Regions from separate parts of the Streptomyces sp. JLBG701 genome, predicted to be linked through region 2. Evidence: predicted binding sites of a transcription regulator. Region 2 holds the regulator's gene; each other region holds the start of a gene.
What was found. The regulator HrcA, encoded in region 2, represses chaperone genes, less so after heat shock. The targets are predictions, from matches to a motif close to TTNGCACTCNGNNNNNCNGAGTGCNAA.
Positions count from the first base shown of each region.

Region 1: a site for HrcA is predicted at 3,604-3,630, ahead of groES (co-chaperone GroES). Genes of this name have one in related genera too.
Region 3: a site for HrcA is predicted at 3,958-3,984, ahead of groL (chaperonin GroEL). Genes of this name have one in related genera too.

Region 1 covers NZ_CM178588.1:6,948,751-6,955,763, forward strand. Annotated here, with positions in the region: gene AC5DRG_RS32345 (cell wall-binding repeat-containing protein) at 1-444, shown strand, start outside; gene AC5DRG_RS32350 (THUMP-like domain-containing protein) at 422-1,624, opposite strand; gene AC5DRG_RS32355 (polysaccharide deacetylase family protein) at 1,715-2,680, shown strand; gene AC5DRG_RS32360 (polysaccharide deacetylase family protein) at 2,677-3,474, shown strand; gene groES (co-chaperone GroES) at 3,775-4,083, shown strand; gene groL (chaperonin GroEL) at 4,198-5,826, shown strand; gene AC5DRG_RS32375 (ester cyclase) at 5,919-6,626, opposite strand; gene AC5DRG_RS32380 (SDR family NAD(P)-dependent oxidoreductase) at 6,699-7,013, opposite strand, start outside.
Region 2 covers NZ_CM178588.1:3,906,814-3,913,826, reverse strand. Annotated here, with positions in the region: gene AC5DRG_RS17970 (SpoIIE family protein phosphatase) at 1-1,041, shown strand, start outside; gene hemW (radical SAM family heme chaperone HemW) at 1,085-2,317, shown strand; gene AC5DRG_RS17960 (DUF3097 domain-containing protein) at 2,331-3,140, opposite strand; gene AC5DRG_RS17955 (MBL fold metallo-hydrolase) at 3,175-3,894, opposite strand; gene hrcA (heat-inducible transcriptional repressor HrcA) at 4,064-5,080, shown strand; gene dnaJ (molecular chaperone DnaJ) at 5,081-6,217, shown strand; gene AC5DRG_RS17940 (nitronate monooxygenase) at 6,308-7,013, shown strand, end outside.
Region 3 covers NZ_CM178588.1:5,247,943-5,254,955, forward strand. Annotated here, with positions in the region: gene AC5DRG_RS23965 (metallophosphoesterase family protein) at 1-731, opposite strand, end outside; gene AC5DRG_RS23970 (NADH:flavin oxidoreductase) at 783-1,925, opposite strand; gene groL (chaperonin GroEL) at 2,173-3,795, opposite strand; gene AC5DRG_RS23980 (cold-shock protein) at 4,143-4,349, opposite strand; gene AC5DRG_RS23985 (ubiquitin-like small modifier protein 1) at 4,775-5,053, opposite strand; gene thrC (threonine synthase) at 5,050-6,348, opposite strand; SAM riboswitch class I at 6,367-6,527, opposite strand; gene AC5DRG_RS23995 (glucosyl-3-phosphoglycerate synthase) at 6,685-7,013, shown strand, end outside.

The DNA.
Region 1 (7,013 bases), 3.0 Mb from region 2:
GTGGCCGTCGCCAAGTTCTGGTGGACCGGCCCGAATTCGGTCGGCCTGGCCTACGCCGGCTCTTGGCGTGACGGCCTGTCGGCGGGTGCGGCGATGAATGTCTTCGGGCCCGTCCTGTGGACCTCACGCCCCACTCTGTCGAGCGAGGTCAAGAGCTACCTGCTGCGCCAGTCGGCCGCCACGCAGTCCACGATCGCGTTCGGCCCCACCGCCTCGGTCACCGCGGGAGCCCTCAACACGGCGGGCGGCTCGATCAGCGCGAGCGGCAGCCAGTTCGTGTACCGCCCCTACTACAACGGCACGGTGCCCACGACCACGAGCACCCAGCTGAGCCCCTACAGCGTGCTGCGCACCAACGACGGCCAGCCCGCCACGGTGGCCAGGTCCGGCCCGGTCGGCGCCGACCCGCACCTGGACTCCGTCAAGACGGTCCAGCACCAGTAGGCGGCATCGCGGGGGCGCCGACGAGCATGGTCGGCGCCCCCGCGACCCGCGTCAGGAACACGGTGGCCGAGTTGGGCCCCTGAGGCTTGACCTTCTTCCTCAGCTCCTCCGGCTCGACGGCCGACCCCCGCTTCTTCACGGTCAGGATCCCGACGCCCCGCTCCCGCAGCAGCGCCTTCAACTTCTTGACGTTGAAGGGCAGTTGGTCGGTGATCTCATAGGCGGAGGCATACGCCGTAGGAACCAGCCGGTCCGCCGTCACATACGCGATGGTCTCGTCGACGAGCCCGCCACCGACCTCCTCCGCGACCTCGGCGACCAGATGGGCCCGGATGACGGCGCCGTCGGGTTCGTACAAGTACCGTCCCAGAGGCCGGACTTCGGGATTGGGAAGCCCGCGCGAGAGCAGACTGCGCGGCCCCGGCAGCAGCGTCGCCCGTACCACTCCCGGCCCGGTTCCGAACCACAGCACCGCCTCCTTCACATCCCCGCCGTCCGAGATCCACTCGGCCTCGGCGTCGGCGGGAACGGCCTCGTGCGGAATCCCAGGCGCGACCTTCAGCGCGGCGCGCGGAGCCTTCGCGGCGGCCTGCACGGCCCAGGACAGGGGCGGAGAGTAGGCCTCGGGATCGAAGATCCGCCCCCGCCCGCCCCGCCGGCCCGGGTCGACGAACACGGCGTCGTACGGGGATGTGTCGACGTCGGTGACATCCGCTTCCCGTACCTCCACCAGATCCGAGATCCCCAGCGCGTCGAAGTTGGCGCGAGCGACGGCCACGGTCAGTGGATCCCGGTCGACCGCGAGCACCCGGATCCCGGCCCGGGCGAGCGCGATGGCGTCGCCCCCGATCCCGCAGCACAGGTCGGCGACGGAGGTCACGCCCAGTTCCCGCATCCGCCCCGCCCGATAGGCGGCCACGCTCGCCCGGGTCGACTGCTCGACCCCGTTCGGCGTGAAGAACATCCGCTCCGCGTCCCCGGCCCCGAACTTCACCGCCGCCCGCTGCCGCAGCCGGGCCTGCCCGATCGCCGCCGACACGAGCTCGGCGGGGTGTTCGCGGCGCAGCCGGGTGGCGACGGCGAGCTCGTCGGCGGGGCCGGTGCCACGCACCTCGTCGAGGAGGGCGCGGCCCTCGGGGGTGAGGAGGGCGGAGAACGGGAGGGAGACGTGGTCGTTCACCGCCTCATTGTGGGCCAGTCGGAGGACGGTCCGCCTCCGGCGGCGGTGTCGGCCGGAGTCCGGCGCGGTGTCCTGCGAGGATCCGGCCCCATGGGAGTAGTAGGACAAAATTACAAAAACGGTGCGAATGGACGGGTTTCCAGGGCCCGCACCCGCATCGCCCTAGCAGCCCTCACGACGGCAGCGATCGCCTCGGGCTGTGCACAGGGGCAGGGGCAGGGGCAGGGGCAGGCCGGCCGCGCCACCGACGTACGCCCGGCCCCCGGCCAGCAGCCCCTCCAGGCGCTCCCGGCCCGCGCCCTGGACGCGTACGCCTCGAAACTGCACGCCGCGTACACCGCCAGGCTCGCCGCCACCAAACGCTGGCGCCTGGCGAAGGTCCCCCTGACACCCCCGGCGCCCCCCTCGAAGAAGCCGAGGATCACGACCCGCAAGGGCTTCGAGGTGGACGGCCACGAGGAACAGGGACTCCCGCCCGTCTTCACGACGATCCCCACCAAGCAGAAGATCGTCTTCCTCACGATCGACGACGGCGCCGAGAAGGACCCGGCGTTCCTGCGGATGATGAGCGACCTGAAGATCCCGTACACGGCCTTCCTCAGCGACTACCTGGTGAAGGAGAACTACGGCTACTTCAAGCAGATGCAGGACAGGGGCGTGGGCCTGAACAACCACACCCTCCACCACCCCTACCTGCCTGGCCTGTCCTACGACCGTCAGAAGCGCGAGATCTGCGGCATGCAGGACGTGATCGAGAAGCGCTACGGCAAACGCCCGACCCTCTTCCGCCCGCCCTTCGGCAACTACGACGAGGACACCCTGCGCGCCGCCAAGGCCTGCGGCATCAAGTACGCGCCCATCTGGAACGAAGAGGTCTTCGTCGACCACTGGGACTACCGCGAGTGGGACCGGGACATCCACCCCGGCGACATCGTCCTCAGCCACTTCCGCGGCAAGGACGACTGGAGGGGCACGATGCCGGACATGATCCGCCGCTTCATGAACAAGATCACGGACAAGGGGTACGCGGTGGCCCGACTGGAGGACTACCTGTGAGCCTGCGGGGGCCGGCCGCATCCGTCCTCGCGGCGGCACTCGCGGGGACCGTACTGCTGACCGGCTGCGCCCAGTCCGTCGATCCGATCGAACGGCTGGGCAAGAAGGCGGCCCAGCGGGTACGGACGCACAGCCCGGCGGGGGAGCGGCCGTACCGAGAGTGGGGCCTGAGAGCCCCGCTGCCCCGGCCTCCGCGGCCACCGGCGGACCCCCCGGCCCTGACGGCCGGCCCAGGCCTGCCCCCGGTCGTGGACCGCGTCCCCACCTCCGACAAGGTCGTCTTCCTCACCTACGACGACGGGGCCGAGAAGGACCCACGGTTCGTCGACATGGTCCGTGAACTACGGCTCCCCGTCGGCATGTTCCTCACGGACAGCGTCGTCGGCCCGGGCTACGGCCACTTCGCCCGCCTCCAGTCGGTAGGCGCGAGCGTCCAGAACCACACCCTCGACCACCCCTCCCTGCGCGGCCTGCCCTACGCCGGCCAGCGCGCCGAGATCTGCGGCCAACAGGACAAACTCAAGTCCCGCTTCGGAATCCGCCCCCACCTCCTCCGCCCGCCCTACGGCACCTACGACACGACGACGCGGAGAGCGGCGGCCGAATGCGGAGTCTCGGCGCTCGTCCTGTGGACCTCCACGGACACCGAGTCCAAGTCCTTGCACGCGGGCGACATCATCCTCGTAGGGCCAGACGAGGCGACGGACCTGCCGCTGTGGAAACGGACGGTGCGGGTGCTGCGGAGGGTCCAGGAGGCGGGCCTGACGGTGGGAAAGCTGGAGGACTACCTGTAGGTGATTTCAGCCCGTCCGTCGTTTGAGGACGAGGCCCTTCGGGCCGAAGGGGGGTCTGGGGGGCGCAGCCCCCAGGGGTCGGTCACCTGAACCCACGGCACCCAGAACCCGGCGCCGCGCCGCAGGCAATTGGCACTCCGCTTGACCGAGTGCTAATCGCAGTCATAGTCTCGGCTCTGGCACTCCCCACTGGAGAGTGCCAACAGCGACGGGCAGGTCCGGCACCCGCGACGACGGATCCACCTGGTCGCCACCTCAGACAGTTAACCCCGTGAGATCTCCGAAGGGGGAGGTCGGATCGTGACGACCACCAGCTCCAAGGTTGCCATCAAGCCGCTCGAGGACCGCATTGTGGTCCAGCCGCTCGACGCCGAGCAGACCACGGCCTCTGGCCTGGTCATCCCGGACACCGCCAAGGAGAAGCCCCAGGAGGGCGTCGTCCTGGCCGTGGGCCCGGGCCGCTTCGAGGACGGTAACCGTCTTCCGCTCGACGTCGCCGTCGGCGACATCGTGCTCTACAGCAAGTACGGCGGCACCGAGGTGAAGTACAACGGCGAGGAGTACCTCGTCCTCTCGGCTCGCGACGTGCTCGCGATCATCGAGAAGTAATTCACCAAGTTTCGCAGTGAGCTGCGCCCCTGGCCCCCGCTACCTCCAAGAAGCCGGGCGCTGGGGGCGCGGTTCGTTTTCACCCAAAGTTTCCGAGAGGGCTGAATCGCTCCCATGGCGAAGATCCTGAAGTTCGACGAGGACGCCCGTCGCGCCCTTGAGCGCGGCGTCAACAAGCTTGCCGACACGGTGAAGGTGACGATCGGCCCCAAGGGCCGCAACGTCGTCATCGACAAGAAGTTCGGCGCCCCCACCATCACCAACGACGGTGTCACGATCGCCCGCGAGGTCGAGATCGACGACCCGTACGAGAACCTCGGTGCCCAGCTGGTGAAGGAGGTGGCGACCAAGACCAACGACATCGCGGGTGACGGTACGACCACCGCCACCGTGCTGGCCCAGGCGCTCGTCCGCGAGGGCCTGCGCAACGTCGCCGCGGGTGCCTCGCCGGCCTCCCTGAAGAAGGGCATCGACGCCGCCGTCGCCGCGATCTCCGAGGAGCTCCTCGCGACCGCGCGCCCGATCGACGACAAGGCCGACATCGCGGCCGTCGCCGGTCTGTCCGCCCAGGACACGCAGGTCGGCGAGCTCATCGCCGAGGCGATGGACAAGGTCGGCAAGGACGGTGTCATCACCGTCGAGGAGTCCAACACCTTCGGTCTTGAGCTGGACTTCACCGAGGGCATGGCCTTCGACAAGGGCTACCTGTCGCCGTACTTCGTGACGGACCAGGAGCGCATGGAGGCCGTCCTCGACGAGCCGTACATCCTCATCAACCAGGGCAAGGTCTCCTCCATCCAGGACCTGCTGCCGCTGCTGGAGAAGGTCATCCAGGGCGGTGCCTCCAAGCCGCTGCTGATCATCGCCGAGGACGTCGAGGGCGAGGCCCTGTCGACCCTGGTCGTGAACAAGATCCGCGGCACCTTCAACGCGGTCGCCGTCAAGGCCCCCGGCTTCGGTGACCGTCGCAAGGCGATGCTGCAGGACCTCGCGGTCCTCACCGGCGCCACGGTCGTCTCCGAGGAGGTCGGCCTCAAGCTCGACCAGGTCGGTCTGGACGTGCTCGGCTCCGCCCGCCGCGTCACCATCACCAAGGACGACACGACGGTCGTCGACGGCGCCGGCAACCACGAGGACGTCGTGGGCCGCGTCGGCCAGATCAAGGCCGAGATCGAGAACACGGACTCCGACTGGGACCGCGAGAAGCTCCAGGAGCGCCTCGCGAAGCTGGCCGGCGGCGTGTGCGTGATCAAGGTCGGCGCCGCCACCGAGGTGGAGCTGAAGGAGAAGAAGCACCGTCTGGAGGACGCCATCTCCGCGACCCGCGCCGCGGTCGAGGAGGGCATCGTCTCCGGTGGTGGCTCCGCTCTGGTGCACGCCGCCAAGGTCCTGGAGGGCAACCTCGACAAGACCGGCGACGAGGCCACCGGTGTCGCGGTCGTGCGCCGCGCGGTCGTCGAGCCGCTGCGCTGGATCGCCGAGAACGCCGGCCTCGAGGGCTACGTCATCACGGCCAAGGTCGCCGAGCTCGACAAGGGCCAGGGCTTCAACGCCGCGACCGGTGAGTACGGCGACCTGGTCAAGGCCGGCGTCATCGACCCGGTCAAGGTCACCCGCTCCGCCCTGGAGAACGCCGCGTCCATCGCCTCCCTGCTCCTGACGACCGAGACCCTGGTCGTCGAGAAGCCGGCGGAGGAGGAGGCCGAGGCGGGCCACGGCCACGGTCACGGCCACGCCCACTGAGGCACCGGCACACCGAGCCTGACGGAAGCCCCCGTTCCTTTCGAGGAACGGGGGCTTTCTCCCGTGCGGTCGCGCAGTGGTCGTACCCGGAACTACTGCTCCAGCGCGTCCAGCGCCCCGAGTTGGGCCATCAGCCCCAGCCGGTCGTACTGCCACCAGCCCTCGGCGATCTTCCCGTCGGAGGTGCACCGGTGAATGGTGCACCCGGACATGGAGACCGTCTTTCCGCTGGCCGGAATCCCCACGAAGTCGCCCTTCTGGGTCCCGGTCCAGGTCCACCGGGTGCATACGCGGTCACCCTGGGCGATCTGGTCCTCGACCCTGAACGTCATGGTGAACGCGCTCCGCCACTCCCCGCACGCACGCCGGAACGCGTCCAGGCCGATGACGTCCGGATCGTTGGAGGGATCGTGGTCGTGGTAGTCCTCGACGAGCAGATCGTTCAGCGGCGGCAGTTCACCCTGGGTCGTGATGGTCTCCAGGAACCGCCGCGCGGTGGCCGCGTACAACTGCTCGTCCCGTACGACGTCCAGATCGGTGAACGTCGGCATCTCGTCGCAGAGCGCGACCATCTCCCGGAAGATCTTGTCGGTCTCCGGAAGGTTCGAGTTCCGCATCGCCTCTTCGTACGACGAGAACTCCACGATCTCGATGAAGTGCGACGAGTCCGACCGGTCCTTGCCGATCACACTGTGCGTCGCGGTCCGCTTCCCCTTGGTCTGGTCGACCCACGTGTCCATCAGCCGGTTCATCTCGTCGAACCGGCTGGTCTTGCAGTCGATGAGCTGTACGAACGTCATGACGCCGCCTCCCGATCCTCCTGGGTTCGGTGGATATGTCCATCTTCCCACCGGTACGACGGCGTCACCCCTCTACTGCGGCCCGTACTTGCGCCCCGTCTTCGACGTGATCCCGCCCAGCAGCGAGCGCGGAGCCACCTTCACCAGTCCCATCAGGGCCTTGTAACGCGGATCCGGGATCGACAGCGACTTTCCGCGCGCGAGATCCGTCAGCGCCGCCGCGACCAGCTTGTCGGCGTCCAGCCACATCCAGTTCGGGATGTTGTCCGTGCCCATCCCGGCCCGCTGGTGGAACTCCGTGCGCACGAACCCGGGGCACAGCGCCATCAGCCGCACCCCGCTCCCGGCCAGATCCCGCGCCGCACCCTGCGTGAACTGCACGACCCA
Region 2 (7,013 bases):
CCGCGCCCGCCGGACACCCCACGCTCCGGGCCCGTCGAGTACCCCTGGCCCGGCGAGGCCCTCGGCAGGCGCGGCACACACGGCGCCGCGCTCGCCTACCGCCTCGTCGCCGGCGGCCGCCCGCTGGGCACGCTGGTCATCGGCCGGGCCGGACTGCCCCGCTTCCCCGACGAGATCACCGGCCTCGTCGAGGACCTCAGCCGCCGCGTCGCCCTCGCCGTCGGCGCGGCCCGCCAGTACGCCCGCCAGGCCACCATCAGCCGCGTCCTGCAGCGCGGACTGCTGCCCGGCGCCGTCCCCGACGTCCCCGGGCTGAGCAGCGCCCTCGTCTACGAGCCGTGCGACAAGGGCGGCCCCAGCGGCGACTTCTACGACCTCTTCCCGGCCGGCGAGGGCCGCTGGTGCTTCGCCGTCGGCGACGTCCAGGGCAAAGGCCCCGAGGCCGCAGTGGTCATCGGCCTGGCGCGTCCCTGGCTGCGGCTGCTGGCCCGCGAGGGCTACCGCGCCGCCGACGTCCTCGACCGCCTCAACCAGCTCCTCCTCGACGACGCGACGGAGTCCGCGGACGCCGCGGCCCGCGCCCTCGTGGCCGCCGACAGCCGCACCCTCGGCCCCGGCGACGGCCCCCAGACCCGCTTCCTCTCCCTCCTGTACGGCGAACTCACCCCCTTCGCCGACGGCGTCCACTGCACCCTCGCCTCCGCCGGACACCCGCTGCCGCTGCTCCTGGGGCCCGACGGAAGCGTCCGGACGGCCGCGGAACCGCAGACCCTCCTCGGGGTCATCGAGGACGCCACGTACACCAGCCAGAGCTTCGAGCTCCGGCACGGCGACAGCCTGCTGTGCGTCACCGACGGGGTGACCGAGCGGCGCTCCGGCTCCCGCCAGTTCGACGACGGCGACGGCCTCGCGACGGCGCTCGCCGGCTGCGCCGGGCTCGGCGCCCAGCTGATCGCCGAGCGCATCCGCAGGCTCGTGCACGAGTTCGGCGTACGACCGCCGGAGGACGACCTGGCGCTGCTGGTGCTGCAGGCGGAATAGGAGCCCGCAAAGAAGAGCGCCCGGGTGCTGGACAATGGAGGACATGCCCTCCGCACTCCCCGACGGCGAGCCCGTCCCCGACGACGGCGCACTCCCCGCGCCCGCGCTCGCCGGGGCCGCGGACCGCCCCCTCGGGTTCTACCTGCACGTTCCGTACTGCGCGACCCGCTGCGGCTACTGCGACTTCAACACCTACACCGCCACCGAGCTGCGCGGCACCGGCGGCGTCCTCGCCTCCCGCGACAACTACGCGGACACCCTGATCGACGAGATCCGCCTGGCCCGCAAGGTCCTCGGCGACGACCCGCGCGAGGTCCGCACGGTCTTCGTCGGCGGCGGTACGCCCACGCTGCTGCCCGCCGACGATCTCGTACGGATGCTGCGCGCGATCCGTGACGAGTTCGGCCTGGCGTCCGACGCCGAGGTCACCACCGAGGCGAACCCCGAGTCGGTGAACCCGACCTACCTCGCCGCCCTCCGCCAGGGCGGCTTCAACCGCGTCTCCTTCGGCATGCAGAGCGCGAAACAGCACGTACTGAAGATCCTCGACCGCACCCACACCCCCGGCCGCCCCGAGGCCTGCGTCGCGGAGGCCCGCGCGGCCGGCTTCGAGCACGTCAACCTCGACCTGATCTACGGCACCCCGGGCGAGTCGGACGACGACTGGCGGGCGTCGCTGGACGCGGCGCTGGGCGCAGGCCCCGACCACATCTCGGCCTACGCCCTGATCGTCGAGGAGGGCACCCAGCTCGCCCGCCGCATCCGCCGCGGCGAGGTCCCGATGACCGACGACGACGTCCACGCCGACCGCTACCTGATCGCCGACGAGGCGATGACGGCGGCGGGCTTCGACTGGTACGAGGTCTCGAACTGGGCCACCTCGACCGCCGCCCGCTGCCTCCACAACGAGCTCTACTGGCGCGGCGCCGACTGGTGGGGCGCGGGCCCCGGCGCCCACAGCCACGTGGGCGGCGTCCGGTGGTGGAACGTAAAACATCCCGGCGCGTACGCGGCGTCGTTGGCGGCGGGGAAGTCCCCGGGCGCCGGCCGCGAGCTCCTCACGGAGGAGGACCGCCGGGTGGAACGGATCCTGCTGGAACTGCGCCTGCGAGAGGGCGCACCCCTGTCGCTGCTACGACAGGAGGGCCTGGCGGCGTCCCGCAGGGCACTGTCGGACGGGCTGCTCGCACAGGGGCCCTACGACGAGGGACACGCGGTGCTGACGCTGCGGGGGCGGCTGCTGGCGGACGCGGTGGTGCGGGACCTGGTCGACTGACCGCTTGGCCGGTTCAGTCGGTCGGGAGCGTCACGAAATCGATCAACTCCTCGACCCGCCCCAGGAGTTCCGGCTCCAGATCCTTGTAAGACCGCACCCGCGACAGAATGTGCTGCCACGCCGCCCCGGTGTTTTCCGGCCATCCCAGTGCCCGGCACACCCCCGTCTTCCAGTCCTGCCCGCGCGGGACGCGGGGCCAGGCCTCGATGCCCACGGACGACGGCTTCACCGCCTCCCAGACGTCGATGTAGGGGTGGCCGACGACCAGCGCGTGTTCGCTCGTCACCGCCTCCGCGATGCGCCATTCCTTCGTGCCCGGCACCAGGTGGTCCACCAGGACGCCGAGGCGGGCGTCCTGGCCGGGGGCGAAGTCCGCGACGATCGACGGGAGGTCGTCGATGCCCTCCAGGTACTCCACGACCACGCCCTCGATGCGCAGGTCGTCGCCCCACACCCGCTCGACCAGCTCGGCGTCGTGCCGGCCCTCCACGTAGATGCGCCCGGCGCGAGCCACACGCGCGCGTGCCCCGGGGACGGCCACCGAACCGGAGGCGGTACGGGTGGGACGTACCGGAGCCGACGACGTGGGCCGTACGAGGGTCACCACGCGGCCCTCCAGCAGGAAACCACGTGGCTCCAGCGGGAACACCCGGTGCTTACCGAAGCGGTCCTCCAGGGTCACCGTGCCCGCCTCGCAGCGGATCACCGCGCCGCAGAAGCCGGTGCCGGGCTCCTCGACCACCAGGCCGGGATCGGCCGGGACCTCGGGTACGGGCTTGGGCTTCTTCCACGGCGGGGTCAGGTCCGGAGAGTACTGGCGCATTCGGATGACGATAGGAGAAGCAGTCGGGCCGCGACTACGACACGCCGAAACGGGCCGCCAGGGCGTCCCGCTGGGAGCGTACGAACGCCGAGTCGACCACCGCTCCGTGACCGGGCACGTACAGCGCGTCCTCGCCGCCCAGGTCGAGGAGGCGGTCGAGGGCGGCGGGCCAGTGCGACGGTACGGCGTCGGGGCCCGCCTGGGGCTCGCCGGACTCCTCGACCAGGTCGCCGCAGAAGACGACCTCCGGGTCGCCGGGGACGAGGACCACCAGGTCGTGGCCGGTGTGCCCGGGGCCCACGTTGGCCAGGAGGACCTGCCGGCCGCCGATGTCGAGGGTCCACTCGCCGGAGACCTGGTGGCGCGGGGCGACGAGCGCACCGGCCGCCTCGGCCGCCGCATCCGCGTCCAGACCGTTGCGTACCGCGTCCGCGCGCAGCTCCTCGTGCTCGTAGGCGAAGACGGCGTCCATGCCCACCGGGCCGTAGAGCTCCACGCCCGCGAACGCGGCCGCCCCGAAGACATGGTCGAAGTGGGGGTGGGTCAGCGCGAGATGGGTCACACGGTGGCCGGCGAGCACCCGCGCCTCGGTACCCAATCGCGCGCCCTCCGGCAGGCTCGACCCGGCGTCGACCAAGAGGGCGCTGTCCGATCCGACGACGAGTCCGGCCGTACAGTCCCAGCCAGGCAGCCGGCATCGCCCGACCCCGGCCGCCAGCCGCTCCCACCCCAGCTCTTCCCAAGTCACCGTCATACGGCGACGCTAGCGGGGAGGACCCACGTGGCGTGACTTCGCAGGCCCGGCCTTGCCCGGGGCGTGCCTCACGGCCGTACACTGAACCGGGAAGGCTGGCACTCACAAGCGCAGAGTGCCAGGAACAGGTACCAAGTGGACGAGCAGCCGACAGCGGGAGGTGCGCGCGATGCTCAGTGAACGCAGGCTCGAAGTGCTGCGCGCCATCGTCCAGGACTACGTCGGCACCGAGGAGCCGGTCGGTTCCAAGGCGCTCACCGAGCGGCACAACCTCGGGGTCTCCCCGGCGACCGTCCGCAACGACATGGCGGTCCTGGAGGACGAGGGGTTCATCGCCCAGCCGCACACCAGCGCCGGGCGCATCCCCACGGACAAGGGCTACCGGCTCTTCGTCGACAAGCTGGCCGGCGTCAAGCCGATGACCCCGCCCGAGCGGCGCGCGATCCAGAACTTCCTCGACGGGGCCGTCGACCTCGACGACGTCGTCGCGCGGACCGTGCGGCTGCTCGCGCAGCTCACCCGGCAGGTCGCCGTCGTGCAGTACCCGTCGCTGACCCGCTCCACGGTGCGGCATGTGGAGCTGCTGTCGCTGGCTCCCGCGCGCGTGATGCTCGTACTGATCACGGACACCGGGCGGGTCGAGCAGCGCATGATCGACTGCCCGGCGCCCTTCGGGGAGTCCTCTCTGGCGGATCTACGCGCGCGGCTCAACAGCCGGATCGCGGGCCGTCGGTTCTCGGACGTTCCCCAGCTGGTGCAGGACATGCCGGAGGCCTTCGACAGCGAGGACCGCGGCACTGTCTCCACGGTGCTCTCCACCCTCCTCGAAACACTCGTCGAGGAGACCGAGGAGCGGCTGATGATCGGCGGCACCGCCAATCTGACCCGCTTCGGACATGACTTCCCCCTCACCATCCGCCCCATCCTGGAGGCCCTTGAGGAGCAGGTCGTGCTCCTCAAGTTGCTTGGTGAGGCGGGGGATTCGGGCATGACCGTACGCATCGGTCATGAGAACGCCTATGAGGGACTCAACTCCACTTCCGTGGTGTCGGTCGGCTACGGTTCGGGCGGCGAGGCAGTCGCCAAGCTCGGCGTGGTCGGACCGACCCGCATGGATTACCCGGGAACGATGGGAGCGGTACGCGCAGTGGCACGGTACGTCGGACAGATCCTGGCGGAGTCGTAAGTGGCCACGGACTATTACGCCGTTCTCGGCGTGCGTCGCGACGCGTCGCAGGAAGAGATCAAGAAGGCCTTCCGGCGGCTCGCGCGCGAGCTGCACCCGGACGTCAATCCGGATCCGAAGACCCAGGAGCGGTTCAAGGAGATCAACGCCGCTTACGAGGTGCTGTCGGACCCGCAGAAGAAGCAGGTCTACGACCTCGGCGGCGACCCCCTCTCGCAAGCGGGCGGCGCGGGCGCCGGCGGCTTCGGCGCGGGTGGCTTCGGGAACTTCTCGGACATCATGGACGCGTTCTTCGGTACGGCGTCGCAGCGCGGGCCCCGCTCGCGTACGCGCCGGGGCCAGGACGCCATGATCCGGCTGGAGGTCGAGCTCGACGAGGCGGCCTTCGGCACGACGAAGGACATCCAGGTCGACACGGCCGTCGTCTGCGGCACCTGCAGCGGTGAGGGCGCGGCGCCGGGGACCTCGGCCCAGACCTGTGACATGTGCCGCGGTCGCGGTGAGGTGTCGCAGGTCACGCGGTCCTTCCTCGGCCAGGTCATGACCTCGCGGCCCTGTCCGCAGTGCCAGGGCTTCGGCACGGTGGTTCCGACGCCGTGTCCGGAGTGCGCGGGCGACGGTCGCGTACGGTCGCGTCGCACCCTCACGGTCAAGATCCCGGCCGGTGTCGACAACGGCACGCGGATCCAGCTGGCCGGTGAGGGCGAGGTCGGCCCCGGTGGCGGGCCCGCCGGTGATCTGTACGTCGAGATCCACGAGCTGCCGCACAACATGTTCCAGCGTCGGGGGGACGACCTGCACTGCACGGTCACCCTCCCGATGACCGCGGCGTCGCTCGGTACCAAGGTCCCGCTGGAGACGCTGGACGGCATGGAAGAGGTCGACATCCGCCCGGGCACCCAGTCCGGCCAGTCGATCCCGTTGCACGGCCGGGGCGTCACCCACCTCCGTGGTGGCGGGCGCGGCGACCTGATCGTCCACGTCGAGGTCCAGACCCCGAACAAACTGGACCCGGAACAGGAACGCCTGCTGCGAGAGCTGGCGAAGCTGCGGGGCGAGGAACGGCCCACGGGGCAGTTCCAGCCGGGGCAGCAGGGCCTGTTTTCGCGGTTGAAGGACGCGTTCAACGGTCGCTGACCGGTCGCTGATGAGGGATGCTTGCACCTGGCCTATGCCAGGTGGAAGGCTCGATTCGGACTTGTTCGGAGGACGTGACAACATGCCGTCATGTCCTCCGCACTGACCGATCTCTTTCCCCTTCCGATCGTGCAGGCCCCCATGGCGGGCGGGGTTTCCGTGCCGCAGTTGGCCGCCGCCGTGTCCGAGGCGGGAGGGCTCGGGTTCCTGGCCGCCGGGTACAAGACGGCCGATGGCATGTACCAGGAGATCAAGCAGCTGCGTGGGCTGACCGGGCGTCCTTTCGGCGTGAACCTGTTCATGCCGCAGCCCGAATACGCGGACAAGACCGCCGTCGAGATGTACGCCCACCAGCTGGCCGGGGAAGCCGCCTGGTACGACACCGAGCTCGGGGACCCGGAATGCGGCCGTGACGACGGTTACGAGGTCAAGCTCGCCGTCCTCCTCGACAACCCGGTACCGGTGGTCTCCTTCCACTTCGGCGTCCCCAGCGCGGACGTGCTGGACTCCCTGCGCCGGGCCGGCACCTTCACCCTGGTCACGGCGACCACGGCCGAGGAGGCCCTCGCCGTGCAGCGGGCCGGTGCCGACGCGGTGGTCGTGCAGGGCGTCGAGGCCGGCGGCCACCAGGGCACCCACCGGGACATCCAGGAGAACGACGGCTCCGGCATCGGACTGCTGTCACTGATCGCCCAGGTCCGCGAAACCGTGACGCTGCCCCTCGTCGCCGCCGGCGGCCTCATGCGCGGCAGCCAGATCGCCGCCGCGCTCGCCGCGGGCGCGACCGCGGCCCAGC
Region 3 (7,013 bases), 1.3 Mb from region 2:
CCGCGTACGGCGCGTTCCGTGCCGGGGGCCGTCGTCAGGTCGATGCGGTTGACGACGCCCGGAGTGACCCAGACCGGCACCGACGCCAGCAGGCCGAAGAGCTGGAGGTGGAAGTGGCCGGTGAGGACGACTTGTACGTCCGTGCCGCGGATCGCGTCCGCCAGATCACCGGGGTTCTGGAGCCCGAACGCCCGCTGGGACGGCACGTCCAGGGTGATCGGCGGGTGGTGGAGGGCGAGGACGGTCCCACGCTCGGCAGGTGCCCTCAACTCCTCCTGGAGCCAGTCCAGTTGGGCACGGCTCAGATGCCCGTGGACCTTCCCCGGCACCAGCGAGTCCAGCGTGATGAAGCGGTAGCCGCCGACCGTGCTCACGGCCGCCCGCTCGGACCCCACAGTCACCGGGGGTGCGGCGCGATCCGTGCCGTCCGCCGCCAGATGCCCACTCCCCAGCACCTTGGCGAAGGCCTGGCGCTCGTCGTGGTTGCCGGTGGTGTAGAAGACGGGCACCCCGTGCCGCGCGGCGAACTCACCGACCAGTTCCCGTACGACCGTGTAGGCCTCCGGCGCCCCGTCGTTGGCGATGTCCCCGGTGACGACGACCGCGTCCAGATTCCGCTGGCGACGGAGTTCGGTGAGCATCAGGCGCAGGGAGTCTGTCGCGTTGACGCCGCTCTTGTTGGGGGCGTCGGTGCGTTCCAGGTGGGTGTCCGAGAGATGGAGGATCCTCATCTCCCGGACACTACCCGGGCGTTGGGCCTCAGGGCCGGGGAGTCAGGTGACTCAGCTGAGGGTCTTCAGGGCCGCCGCGTCGTACGGCGCGAGCTCCTCGAAGCGGTCGGCGAGGACCTTCGCCGCCCACTGCGGGTCCTGGAGGAGGGCGCGGCCGACGGCCACCATGTCGTACTCCTCGGCCTCCAGGCTGTCCAGGAGGTCGTCGATGCTCTTGAGCGGGGAGCCCTCGCCCGCGAAGCCCTTGAGGAAGTCGCCGTCGAGGCCGACCGAGCCGACCGTGATGGTCTGCTTGCCGGTGAGTTTCTTCGTCCAGCCCGCGAGGTTGAGGTCCGAGCCGTCGAACTCCGGGAGCCAGTAGCGGCGGGTGGAGGCGTGGAAGACGTCGACGCCGGCCGCGGTGAGCGGGGCGAGGATCGACTCCAGCTCCTGGGGGGTCTCGGCGAGGCGGGCGCGATAGTCCTGCTGCTTCCACTGCGAGTAGCGGAAGAGGATCGGGAACTCCGGGGAGACCGACTCGCGGACCGCGGCGACGATCTCCGCCGCGAACTTCGTACGGGCCACCGGGTCACCGCCGTACGCGTCCTCGCGCCGGTTGGTGCCCTCCCACAGGAACTGGTCGAGGAGGTAGCCGTGGGCGCCGTGCAGCTCCACGCCGTCGAAGCCGATGCGCTCGGCGTCGGCCGCCGCGGTGGCGAACGCCTCGATGACGTCGTCCAGGTCCCGCTGGGTCATGGCCTTGCCGGTGACCTCGGCGCCCGCGTTGACCAGCCCGGACGGGCCTACCGCCGGGGCGTCCGCGAACGGCGGCTGGCCCTGCTCGCGCACCATGCCGATGTGCCACAGCTGGGGCACGATCGTGCCGCCCGCCGCGTGCACGTCCTCGGCGACCTTCGCCCAGCCCGCGAGCTGCTCCTCGCCGTGGAAGCGCGGGACGCGGTCGCTCTGGCCGGCCGAGTCGTGGCCGACGTACGTGCCCTCGGTGACGATCAGGCCGACGCCCGCGGCTGCACGGCGGGAGTAGTACGACCGCACGTTCTCGCCGGGAACGCCGCCCGGGGAGAACTGGCGGGTCATCGGCGCCATCACGATCCGGTTCGGGACGGTCAGGCCGTTGAGGGCGATCGGCCGGGACAGGATCCGGGCCGCGCGGGACGTGGACTCGGCGGTGGGCTCGGCGGTGGTGGCGGTCACGTGGGGGACTCCTTGGGGGTACCGGCTGGTATGTGCGCGCGCATCAATAATGCGCCAGCGTCAACGGCCGCACCAGCCACCGCATTCCACTCCCCCACCAAACGGCCTGTGACAACGGACACGCACCCCTCGGACACGCACCCCTCGGAAAGGCTCGGATCTCCGGATACGGCCGAGGGCGGCACCCCCGTTTCCAGGAGTGCCGCCCTCGGTCCGTACAGCTATGAACCAGTGATCCTCGGCGGGATCAGAAGTCCATGTCACCGCCCGGCATGCCGCCGCCGGCCGGCGCGGACGCCTTCTCCGGCTTGTCGGCGATGACGGCCTCGGTGGTGAGGAACAGCGCGGCGATGGACGCGGCGTTCTGCAGGGCAGAGCGCGTGACCTTCGCCGGGTCGATGATGCCCTCGGCGATCATGTCCACGTACTCACCGGTGGCGGCGTTGAGGCCGTGACCGATGGGCAGGTTGCGGACCTTCTCGACGACGACGCCACCCTCGAGACCACCGTTGACGGCGATCTGCTTGAGAGGGGCCTCAAGGGCGAGCTTCACGGCGTTGGCGCCGGTCGCCTCGTCACCTTCGAGCTCCAGCTTCTCGAACACCGCGGAGGCCTGGATGAGGGCCACGCCACCACCGGCGACGATGCCCTCCTCGACGGCCGCCTTCGCGTTGCGAACGGCGTCCTCGATGCGGTGCTTGCGCTCCTTGAGCTCGACCTCGGTGGCCGCGCCCGCCTTGATGACGGCCACGCCGCCGGCGAGCTTGGCGAGGCGCTCCTGGAGCTTCTCGCGGTCGTAGTCCGAGTCGGAGTTCTCGATCTCGGCGCGGATCTGGTTGACCCGGCCGGCGACCTGGTCGGCGGAGCCGGCGCCGTCGACGATCGTGGTCTCGTCCTTGGTGATGACGACCTTGCGGGCACGGCCCAGGAGCTCAAGGCCGGTGTTCTCCAGCTTGAGGCCGACCTCCTCGGAGATGACCTCGCCGCCGGTGAGGATGGCGATGTCGTTCAGCATCGCCTTGCGGCGGTCGCCGAAGCCCGGGGCCTTGACGGCGACGGACTTGAAGGTGCCGCGGATCTTGTTGACGACCAGGGTCGACAGGGCCTCGCCCTCGACGTCCTCGGCGATGATCAGCAGCGGCTTGCCCGACTGCATGACCTTCTCCAGGAGCGGGAGCAGGTCCTTGACGTTGCCGATCTTGGAGTTGGCGATGAGGATGTACGGGTCGTCGAGCGACGCCTCCATCCGCTCCATGTCGGTGGCGAAGTACGCCGAGATGTAGCCCTTGTCGAAGCGCATACCCTCGGTGAGCTCCAGCTCCAGACCGAAGGTCTGGGACTCCTCGACGGTGATGACGCCTTCCTTGCCGACCTTGTCCATCGCCTCGGCGATGAGCTCGCCGATCTGGGTGTCGGCGGCGGAGATGGAGGCCGTGGAGGCGATCTGCTCCTTGGTCTCGACATCCTTGGCCTGCTCAAGGAGGGCACCGGAGACGGCCTCGACGGCCTTCTCGATACCGCGCTTGAGGGCCATCGGGTTGGCGCCGGCGGCTACGTTGCGCAGACCCTCCTTGACGAGGGCCTGGGCGAGCACGGTCGCCGTGGTCGTACCGTCGCCCGCGACGTCGTCCGTCTTCTTGGCGACTTCCTTGACCAGCTCAGCGCCGATCTTCTCGAACGGGTCCTCGAGCTCGATCTCCTTGGCGATGGAGACACCATCGTTGGTGATCGTGGGGGCGCCCCACTTCTTCTCGAGGACGACGTTGCGGCCCTTGGGGCCGAGCGTCACCTTCACGGCGTCCGCGAGCTGGTTCATGCCGCGCTCGAGGCCGCGCCGTGCCTCCTCGTCGAACGCGATGATCTTGGCCATGTGAAGTGGTCCTCCCGGACAGGGGGTGGATTTCTCCGGACCGCGCTGGCGCCCGCGACGGACGGCCTGCCGACCGGCTGGTTCCTTGCCCCACCCGGCCTGCGGGCCTCACCGACCCGGTCCTCGTTGTCACTCTCACCTTCAGAGTGCTAACGCCAATGATTAGCACTCGACCCATGCGAGTGCAAGCGGCTCGGGATGATCCCCAGGTGAACGAGGGTGCGCGACGAGTGCGCGTGGGTGCCCGTGGGTGGTCCGGACATGCCGGAGGGCTCGCAACCCATGACTCCCCATGGGAAACGAGCCCTCCGAAAGAAGAACGTCGCTGCAGTAAGTCGGCGCGTGCTTCAGCTGGTCGCCAGCCGGACCATGTCCGCCTGCGGCCCCTTCTGACCCTGCGAGATCTCGAAATCGACCCGCTGGCCTTCCTCCAGGGTGCGGTAGCCGTCCATCTGAATCGCGCTGTAGTGGACGAAAACATCCGCACCACCGTCGACCGCGATGAAGCCGTACCCCTTCTCCGCGTTGAACCACTTGACGGTGCCCTGAGCCATGCCTAACTCCCCTATTACTGGCCCTTGCACAGATCCACACTTCGCGGATCCGGGTCAGACCTCACCCCCCACGGTTGGGGGCGTGCGCCGGAACGCGTCGACCGCCGCTGAATGTATCTGCCCAACTGCCGTCTGCAACAGGTCAGTCGGACGAGAATTCTGGGCGCGCCCGATCGGGAATATATGGAGAATTCGCCGGAATTCAGGGCAAGTCGGGCTCTACAAAAAGAGCAATTAACGCAAAAAGCCTGCACACATTGGCTGCTTCTTATCGCGCCCGCGGCAGGAACTCATATGCGCCCGGCAAGAGAAACAGGGCGCGTTCCCCAACTGTACCGCGCTCAACCATGCAGAATTGCCCCCTCCGTTTCTCTCACGGAGAGGGCAATTCGGTGAACAGTGAGTGACTCGGCCCCCGAAAGAGCTCAGCAGCCGCCGGCGACGGCCGGAATGATCGACACGCCCGCACCGTCCGGCGTGGCCGTCTCCAGGCCCTGCTCGAAGCGAACGTCGTCGTCGTTGACGTAGACGTTGACGAAGCGGCGCAGCTTGCCCTGATCGTCAAGGACGCGGGCGGCGATGCCGGTGTGGTTCTTCTCCAGGTCGGCGATGACCTCACCGAGGGTCGCACCTTCGGCGGCGACTTCGGCCTTACCGCCGGTGTAGGTGCGCAGGATGGTGGGGATGCGGACGTTGACGCTCATGACGCGAGGCCAGCCTCTCGGAAGGAGTCCAGGTTCGGGCGGATGGTCGCGGTGAGGCCGGTGTCCGAGGCCACCGCGTCCAGGGTCTTCAGGCCGTCGCCGGTGTTCAGCACGACCGTGGTGAGGGTCGGGTCCAGGAGACCGTTCTCGATCAGCTTGCGCGTGACACCGACCGTCACGCCACCCGCCGTCTCGGCGAAGATGCCCTCGGTCTGCGCGAGAAGCTTGATCGCGTCGACGACCTGCTCGTCGTTGACGTCCTCCACGGCACCACCCGTGCGGCGCGCGATGTCGAGGACGTAGGGACCGTCCGCCGGGTTGCCGATCGCCAGCGACTTGGCGATCGTGTTCGGCTTCTGCGGCCGTACGACGTCGTGGCCGGCCTTGTAGGCCACGGACACCGGCGAGCAGCCCTCGGCCTGCGCACCGAAGATCTTGTACGGCTTGTCCTCGACGAGCCCGAGCTTGATGAGCTCCTGGAGGCCCTTGTCGACCTTGGTGAGCTGCGAGCCGGAGGCGATCGGGATGACCAGCTGGTCGGGCAGCTGCCAGCCGAGCTGCTCGCAGATCTCGTACGCGAGGGTCTTGGAGCCCTCGGCGTAGTAGGGCCGCAGGTTGACGTTGACGAAGCCCCAGCCCTCGCCGGCCGGGTCGCCGATCAGCTCGGAGCAGAAGCGGTTCACGTCGTCGTAGTTGCCCTCGATGCCGACGAGCTCGCCGCCGTAGACCGCGGCCATGACGACCTTGCCCTGCTCCAGGTCGTGCGGGATGAACACGCAGGAGCGGAAGCCGGCCCGGGCGGCGGCGGCACCGACCGCGCCGGCGAGGTTGCCGGTGGAGGAGCAGGAGAGGGTGGTGAAGTTGAAGGCGCGGGCCGCTTCGATGGCCTGCGCTACGACGCGGTCCTTGAAGGAGTGCGTCGGGTTGCCGGAGTCGTCCTTGACGAAGAGCTTGCCGGCGTCGACGCCCAGCGCGCGGGCGAGGTTGTCGGCCTTGACGAGCTTGGTCCAGCCGGGGTTGATGTTCGGCTTGTCGGCCACGTCGGCCGGTACCGGCAGCAGCGGGGCGTAACGCCAGATGTTCGCGGGTCCCGCTTCGATGCGCTTGCGGAGCTCCTCGGTGTCGTACGAGGAGAAGTCGTAGGCGATCTCCAGCGGGCCGAAACACTCCTCGCACGCGAAGACCGGGCCGAGGGGGACGCGGTGGCCGCATTCGCGGCAGGAGAGCGCCGAGGCGGGACCGAGGTCAACCGCGTCTACGGAGTTCGTGGTGCTTGCAACTGTCTGCGCAGCCATGTGAGGCGAGGCCCTTTCTCCTCATCTTCCTCACGACGCATCTCGCCGTGAGACGGATTTGGCACCTTCCCGAGCCGGGAGCCTCGCGGAGCGATCGACAATGATCGGTCGGTACGAGACCGGCTGGAGGGTTGCCGGGGCTTCATCGGGCCGTATCCCTCTGCCCCTCTGGATGAGCGGTATTCGGTTGTAGACGCCAACGACCCCCGACATGCGATGGTCATCAACGTTGCTCAAGACTGTAACCGAAGGCCAGGACAGTTGAGAGAGTCGTCCGAACCGCGAGATGGATCACACACCGACGTGCTGGTCCGCGACAGTGAGGAGCCGCTTACTGTGCTGGAAGAAGCCGAGCGCTGGCTGAGCAATCGCTCCTGGTCCATGACCGATCGCCCGCTCCACAAGATCCTGGCCGCCAAACGTGCAACGGGCCAGTCGGTCAGTGTCGTACTGCCGGCGCTCAACGAGGAGGAGACGGTAGGCGACATCGTCGCCATCATCCGTCATGACCTCATGCAACAGGTCCCGCTCGTCGACGAGATAGTCGTCGTCGACTCGGGCTCCACCGACCGCACCTCCGAGGTGGCCGCCGCCGCCGGCGCCAGGGTCGTCCACCGCGACGACATCCTGCCGCGCATCCCGGCCGTGCCCGGCAAGGGCGAGGT